One region of the Stenotrophomonas sp. KH_029 genome, then DNA from elsewhere that is predicted to be linked to it. Evidence: predicted binding sites of a transcription regulator. Region 1 holds the regulator's gene; the other holds the start of a gene.
The links. Region 1 encodes FliA, which starts transcription of late flagellar genes. Its sites were predicted from a motif close to TAAAGTTTNNCNNNCNNNGGCCGATAA; they were not measured.

Region 1 (3,403 bases):
ATGCCGAGGAAGCCGGCGCCGCCCTTGAGCGTGTGGAAGCCGCGGAACACCGCGTTGAGCTGGTCGCTGTCCTGGGGCGACTGCTCCAGCGACACCAGCTGTTCGCCGAGCCGGTCCAGGATTTCCTGGGCCTCGAGGATGAAGTCGGCGGCAATATCGTCTGGAACAGCGCTCATAGGAGGGCTCCATGAGCATTGAAATGAGGTGCGCCGGGCGCCTGTGGCGGTGTGGCAAGGTGCGTGGCGCCGGCTTGGGTGGGCCCCAAGCCAAGCCGCGCGCCGTAGTCCACAGCGCCACAGGCACCCGGCCCTTCGGGAAGGCCCCTGACGCGGGCCGATACTGTGTTGAACGCCTTGCCCAGGCGGCCTGCCTGCGCTGCGGCGTCCGCCTTGTCTCGACCCGCGTCAGCGGCCTTCGCACTCATTTGAATGTTCATGGATCCCTCCTCAAAGCCCCAAATCGGAGAGCAGGTCGTCGGCGTCGACCTGTGACACCTGGTGGCGGTCCAGGCCGGACACGGCCGGGCCGGCCAGGCCGTTGTCTCGCTTGCTGGCGGCGTCGTCCTGCGGCGGCAGGCCGAGCGCGCTGAAACCTTCATGCACGCGGCGCACGATGCCGACCACGCGGCGGATGATCTGCCCGGTCAGGTCCTGGTAGCTCTGGGTCAGCGCGATTTCGGTGAGGTTGTGGCGGATCTGGTCCAGCTGCTGGCCCTGGTCGGCGGTCAGGCCGTTGGCACGCAGCTGTTCGGTCAGCGCCCGGCATTCCTCGGCCAGGTCCAGGGTGCGGTGGGTGGCCTGTTCGGTCATCGCCACCACGTGATCCAGGCGCGCGCAGGCATCGTCCAGTTCGCCGGCTTCGCTGGGCAGGCTGGGCAGCTCGCCCAGCGCCTGGCCCAGCTCGCGTGCGAGCCGGTTCAGCCCGGCCATCATCGGCTGGGTGCGCAGGGCGGCCAGTGCGTCGATTTCCCGGCGCCAGCCGGCTTCGTCGCCACTTTCCAGCGCGGCCAGGGCATCCTGCAGGCGCTGCACCAGCGCCGATTTTTCGCTGAGGGTTTCCATCAGGCGCTCGCTGCCAGGCGTTCGAAGATCTTGCCGAGCTTCTCTTCCAGGGTCTGGGCGGTGAACGGCTTGATGATGTAGCCATTGACCCCGCACTGGGCCGCTTCGATGATCTGCTCGCGCTTGGCTTCGGCGGTGACCATCAGTACCGGCAGGGTCTTGAGCTTGGCATCGGCGCGGATCGCCTTGAGCAGGTCGATGCCGGTCATCACCGGCATGTTCCAGTCGGTGACCACGAAATCGAACGACTGGCTCTGCAACAGAGACAGCGCGGCATGCCCGTCCTCGGCTTCGGCCGTATTGGTGAAGCCCAGATCGCCCAGCAGGTTCTTGACGATACGACGCATGGTCGAGAAATCGTCGACGATCAGGATACGCATGTTCTTGTTCAAAGCACTTTCCTCGGTATCAGTGGTTCTCAAGGCCGGCGTCAGCCGCCTCGAAGATCTTCAATCGGCCGCGCAGGCGCAGTACGGCCTGGCCATGGATCTGGCACACACGCGATTCGCTGACGCCCAGCACGGCGCCGATCTCTTTCAGGTTCAGTTCCTGCTCGTAGTACAGCGACAGCACCAGCTGTTCGCGTTCGGGCAGCAGGCCGATCGCATTGCCCAGTTCGCGGCCGAACTCGCCGCGTTCCAGTACCTGCTGCGGGGTCGGCCCGCCCTGGGCGACGGTGTCCAGCTCGCCCTGGTCTTCGATCCGCGATTCCAGGCTCAGCACCTGGCCGCGCGCGGCGTCTTCCATCAGGCGCAGGTAGTCGGGCAGCGGCATCTCCATCGCGGCGGCAACCTCGGTGGCGCTGGCGGCGCGGCCGGTGGTCTGTTCCAGGCGGCGGATGGTGGAGGCCGCATCGCGGGCGCGGCGGTGCACCGAGCGCGGTACCCAGTCGCCGCGGCGGATCTCGTCGATCATCGAGCCGCGGATGCGGATCGAGGCGTAGGTCTCGAACGAGGCGCCCTGGTCGGCATCGTAGCTGCGCGAGGCCTCGATCAGGCCCATCATGCCGGCCTGGATGAGGTCATCCACCTCCACGCTGGCGGGCAGGCGTGCGGCCAGGTGGTGGGCGATGCGCCGGACCAGGTCCGAGTGCTGGGCAATGCACTCGTTGGCGGCGGTGCGCTGGACTTCTTTGTATTGTGCGGCGCCTTTCATGCGGCCACCCCGCGTTGCTTGAGGATGCGTTCCAGGAAGAATTCGACCCCGCCACGCGGTTCGGTGGGGGCCTGCCAGCGCGCGGTGCGGCGGGCGATCTCGGTGATCGCCTGCGCGGCCGGGCTGGACGGGTAGGCCTTGACCACCGGCTGCTGGCGCTGCACCGACAGGCGCAGCCAGTCGTCCTGCGGTACGCAGCCCAGGTAGTTCAGCGAGACATCGGCCAGGAACTTGTCGCAGACCCGGGTCAGCTTTTCGTACAGCACCCGGCCCTCGTTGGGGTCGCGCACCATGTTGGCCACCACCTGGATGCGGTCCACGCCGCGTTCGCGCGAGAGCACCTTGATCAGCGCGTAGGCGTCGGTGATCGAGGCCGGCTCGTCGCAGACCACCACCACGGTATCCTGCGCGGCCTGGCAGAAGGTCAGCACGCCGTCGGTGATGCCTGCGGCGGTGTCCACCACCATGAAGTCCAGCTCGCGCTCCAGTTCGGAGAACACATTGACCAGGCCGACATGTTCGGCCGGCTGCAGTTCGGCCATGTGGCGGCGGCCGGACGCGGCCGGTACCACCAGCACGCCGCCGGGGCCTTCCAGGATCACCTCGTCCAGCGAACAGCGCCCGGCGACCAGGTCGGCCAGGGTCAGCTTGGGCTGCAGGCCCAGGATCACATCGATGTTGGCCAGGCCCAGGTCGGCGTCCAGCAACAGCGTGCGCTTGCCCATGTCGGCCAGGGCCACGGCCAGGTTGGCCGACACGTTGGTCTTGCCCACGCCGCCCTTGCCGCCGGTCACGGCGATGGTGCGCACAGGCCCCAGCGGCTGGCTGCGGGTGGCCGACAGCGGGAAGGTCTTGGTCAGCTTGGCATACTCACGCGACGGCATGGTTGAACTCCGGGTTGCAGGGCATATCGGCCGCGCGGCGCAAATCTTCAAGGCGAAGGACTAGATTGGCCGCACTGGCCCGGTGCAGGTCTTCGGGAACGTCCTGGCCATTGGTGACCCAGGTGATCGGCAGGCGGTGGTCCACGGCCACCGACAGGGCGCTGCCGAAGCGGCCGGTTTCATCCAGCTTGCTCAGCACCACGCCCTGCGGGTTGGCCGCGCTGAAGCGGCGCACCACCTCGTCCATGTCGCCGAAACTGGTGTTGGCCGGCAGCACCAGCAGGGTGCGGATCTGTTCGGCCG
Region 2 (3,403 bases), 1.8 Mb from region 1:
GTCGGCGTTGCCGGCCACGATCTCGCCGGCCGCGCCGTTGATCGCGGCCGAGGCCTGCTGGATGCGCGCGACGATGTCGGTCAGCTGCTGCACGCTGGCATTGGCATCGTCGCGCAGCTGCGCGAATACGCCCTGGAACCGGCCCTGCATGCGCACCCGCAGGTCGCCGTGCGCCAGCGCCGACAGCACCGCCTGCAACCCGGACAGATTGTCCTGGAAGGTATCCAGCAGGCCGTTGATGCTCACCGCCAGGGTATGCACGAAGCCCTGCTTGCCGTCCACCACGATGCGGCCGTGCAGGTCGCCATGCGCGGCCGCATCGACCAGCGCGGCCACTTCGGTTTCCACCGTGGTCTCCAGCGCGCGGCTGCGCCATTCCACCGCCGCGCCGAGCCATTGGCCGTCATCGACGATCGGGTTGATCACCAGCTGGTAACGCGTGCCGGCGTGCTCGATCTCATGCTTGCTGGCATCGGCGCTGTGCAGTGCCCGCGCCAGCCGGGTGAACACCGGGTGCAGCGCCGACGCCGGCTGCCCGCACCACTGCGCCGCATCGATGGCCAGCTCGGCCAGCAGCGCCCGGTTGAGCAGGGCGATACGGCCGTCCGGGTCCAGCACCATCAGCCCGGTCTGCGCGCTGTCCAGCGCCTGGCGGGCCTGTGCGTTGTCGCGCGCGGCCGCGCGTTCGGCCTGGATGCGTTCGCGCAGGCGCTGCTGCATGTGCACCAGGCGCTGGGCCAGCTGGCCGATCTCATCGTGCGGATTGTGTACGGTCAACTGCGTGTCCAGCCTGTCCTCGGCGATGTCCTCGGCAAAGCGCAGGGTGTCGGCGATCGGCTGGCGTACCGCGCGCAGCACCAGCACCAGGCTGGCGATCAGCACCAGCGCCACCACCAGCAGGGTCAGCGCGAATACCACGTTCATCGCCCGCGCCTGCGCCTGCTGGTGGCGACGTGCCTGCTGCAGCGCCCCGGCCTGGGCGCGCTGCAGCCGCTGCAGCGCCGGGGTGATCTGCGCGGCGGTGTCGGCCAGTGCCTGCGCCTCCACGTCCAGCCCGACCCGCGCGGCGGTATAGGCCAGCAAGGCGCCCTGATAGTCGTCCATCCGCGCCCGCAGCTGGTCCTGTACGGGGAGGGGCAGGCCGGCGCCGGACAGCGTCAGCTCGAACGGCAGCTTGGCCTCGCTGGCACGGTCGGCGTGCGCCGCATCGCCGGTCAGCAGCAACAAGGCTTCCTGGCGTCGCATCGCCTGCCACTGCGCCGCCAACGCCGGGCGCGCGGCGGCATCCAGCGGCTGCTGGACGGCCTCGGCGGCGGCATCGAGCTGGGCGCGCAGGCCGGCGTCGCCACGGCCCATTTCGTCGGCACGCGCGTTCAGCGCGGCAATGCCCTCGGCGAATTCGCCGGTGCGCGCAGCCAATGCCTTCAACGCGCCGGCGGCACCGGCGTCGTGCCGCTGCGCCCGCAGCTGCGCCAGCGTCGCCTGCAGGCGTTGCTGGGCCTGCTGCAGCGCCGCGCGGTCGGCATCGGCAAAGCTGATGGCATAGCGGGTCTGCAGGCGCCGTGCCTCGGCAACCTGGGTGGCCAGCGCCGCCGCCGTCGCGGCCTGCTGCTGGTGCGCGGCATAGGCAGTGGCGGCACGCGCGCTGTTGTGGCCGGTCCAGGCATGGACCACGGCCACACTGACCAGGCCAAACCCGCACACCACCAGGCAGGCCTTGAGCTTGCGCGCCACGCTCAGGCGCTGCAGCATCAGCCATCCGCGGCGGGGATCGGGCAGGGAAACACGCCGGGCACCAAAAAAGTGGGCGGCCAGCAGGGACAGGCGGCGGGGGATGGCCGACATCACGCACTCCAGACGGAAGGACGCATCGGTATCGGCCGGCCGTGGCCGGACTTGAGGGCCGCATCTGCACCGGCCGCCGCGCCACGCTGCACACAGCGTCCGTTGTAACGGCCGCAGACGACGGCACGATGACGGCTCGGCGGTCATTTCGGCGGCGCGGGCACAGCGCATTTATCGGACCCGGGATGGCCGTGATGCTGGTGGGGTGGACGGTGGCTTCACGGGCTTGATGCTGAACTGGTGCCGTTGCCGGGGGGCGGGCGGGTTGCCCTCCAGCGCACAGGCCAGCCGCAGCCGCCGAGGCACCGCAATGAGCACCGCATTCAAGATCTTCCTGCTGGTCGGGGCCGTGCTGTACGGGCTGCCCGGGATCGTGTGGTGGATCAACCATCGCCGCGCCAAGCGCGCGCGCCAGGCGCTGGCAGCCACCGCTGCCGACGCCGCACCGCGATAACACCGACCGGCCTGGCCGGTACTTGCCGCCTGCCACACAGGGCCGGCAGCACCGCGCTCACCGCAGGAGGAACTGCTCGCCCTTCACTGCGTTCTGAAGCAACTGCACCAGCGTATCCATGCCGCTTCCAGAAAGCCTCAGCGCCGCGCTCCACCCCATCGGGATTTCCGCAACGGCAGGATCGCCCGGGCGCAGGGATCCCGAGATCGGAAGCGGATGCTATCACCCACCCACCCGACGGCGGCCTAGTCCAGCGTCCGCTTCCGGCCAAACACGGACTCGTGGCTCCCGTCGCGATACCTTTGCCCGCATGGCGCATGCGTCACTCAGAATCCGCGCGAGAACCCAATGAACACGGTTGCACTCCCATTGGTATTCCGTTCGATCAACGGGCTGTCGGTGATCTTGTTCGGCAGCACCTTGTACTGCGTAAACCCCATCAGCATCCAGTTCTCGCCCAATGGCCGGAAGTAGCTCACTCCCACGTGCGGAATGGTCACCGCGCCAGGCTTGTAGTCCACCACGCCGCGCGCCACTTCTTCCTTCAAGGTGCCGTAATAATAGTTGGCCATGTCCTTGGACTGCCACGTAACCCCAACGTTCGGGGTTAGCCGTCCCATGCCCACATCGAAGCCATAGCCGTACTGCAGCGAGAAATCCTGGCCGCCGCTGGTATCGGTGGCGTCGGTCAGTAGTTCAGCCTCCAGCTCGCCGCCGCGGCCGCTCCATTTGATCTTGGCGCCGAAGTCAAGACCCATATCGCGGTCTTCGAGCAGGTGGTAGTCCACGCCGTTGTTTGCCAGCTCGCTGCGCCCCAGGTCCTTCACATCGAACCCGTCCATGCGCCCTTTGACCACGGCCGCCAGCTCGAAGGAATCATTCTTGATGAACGCCCAACCCGCACCCAGCCCTTCGAAGTAGAACCGCTCACCGTGGTAATTCACCAGCGGAATCGGCAGCACCCGGGTGCCTTCACCGGCGTACGGGCTGTCGGCCACCACGGCCGCCAGGCCCAGCCCCCAACGCGGCGGGCCATCGTCGCCGGGACCGCCACTGGGGCCCTCCTGCGCCACCGCAGTGAACGACAAACCGCAGGCCAGCACG

Region 2: the regulator FliA is predicted to act here: its motif matches at 1,874-1,900, upstream of AC3ITM_RS17200 (methyl-accepting chemotaxis protein).

What each region holds. Positions count from the first base shown of each region.
Region 1 is NZ_CM174498.1:1,979,573-1,982,975, forward strand. It holds gene AC3ITM_RS09110 (chemotaxis protein CheA) at 1-176, opposite strand, end outside; gene AC3ITM_RS09115 (protein phosphatase CheZ) at 447-1,061, opposite strand; gene cheY (chemotaxis response regulator CheY) at 1,061-1,453, opposite strand; gene AC3ITM_RS09125 (RNA polymerase sigma factor FliA) at 1,470-2,216, opposite strand; gene AC3ITM_RS09130 (MinD/ParA family ATP-binding protein) at 2,213-3,100, opposite strand; gene flhF (flagellar biosynthesis GTPase FlhF) at 3,087-3,403, opposite strand, start outside.
Region 2 is NZ_CM174498.1:3,825,823-3,829,225, forward strand. It holds gene AC3ITM_RS17200 (methyl-accepting chemotaxis protein) at 1-1,845, opposite strand, end outside; gene AC3ITM_RS17205 (hypothetical protein) at 2,156-2,299, shown strand; gene AC3ITM_RS17210 (MipA/OmpV family protein) at 2,626-3,403, opposite strand, start outside.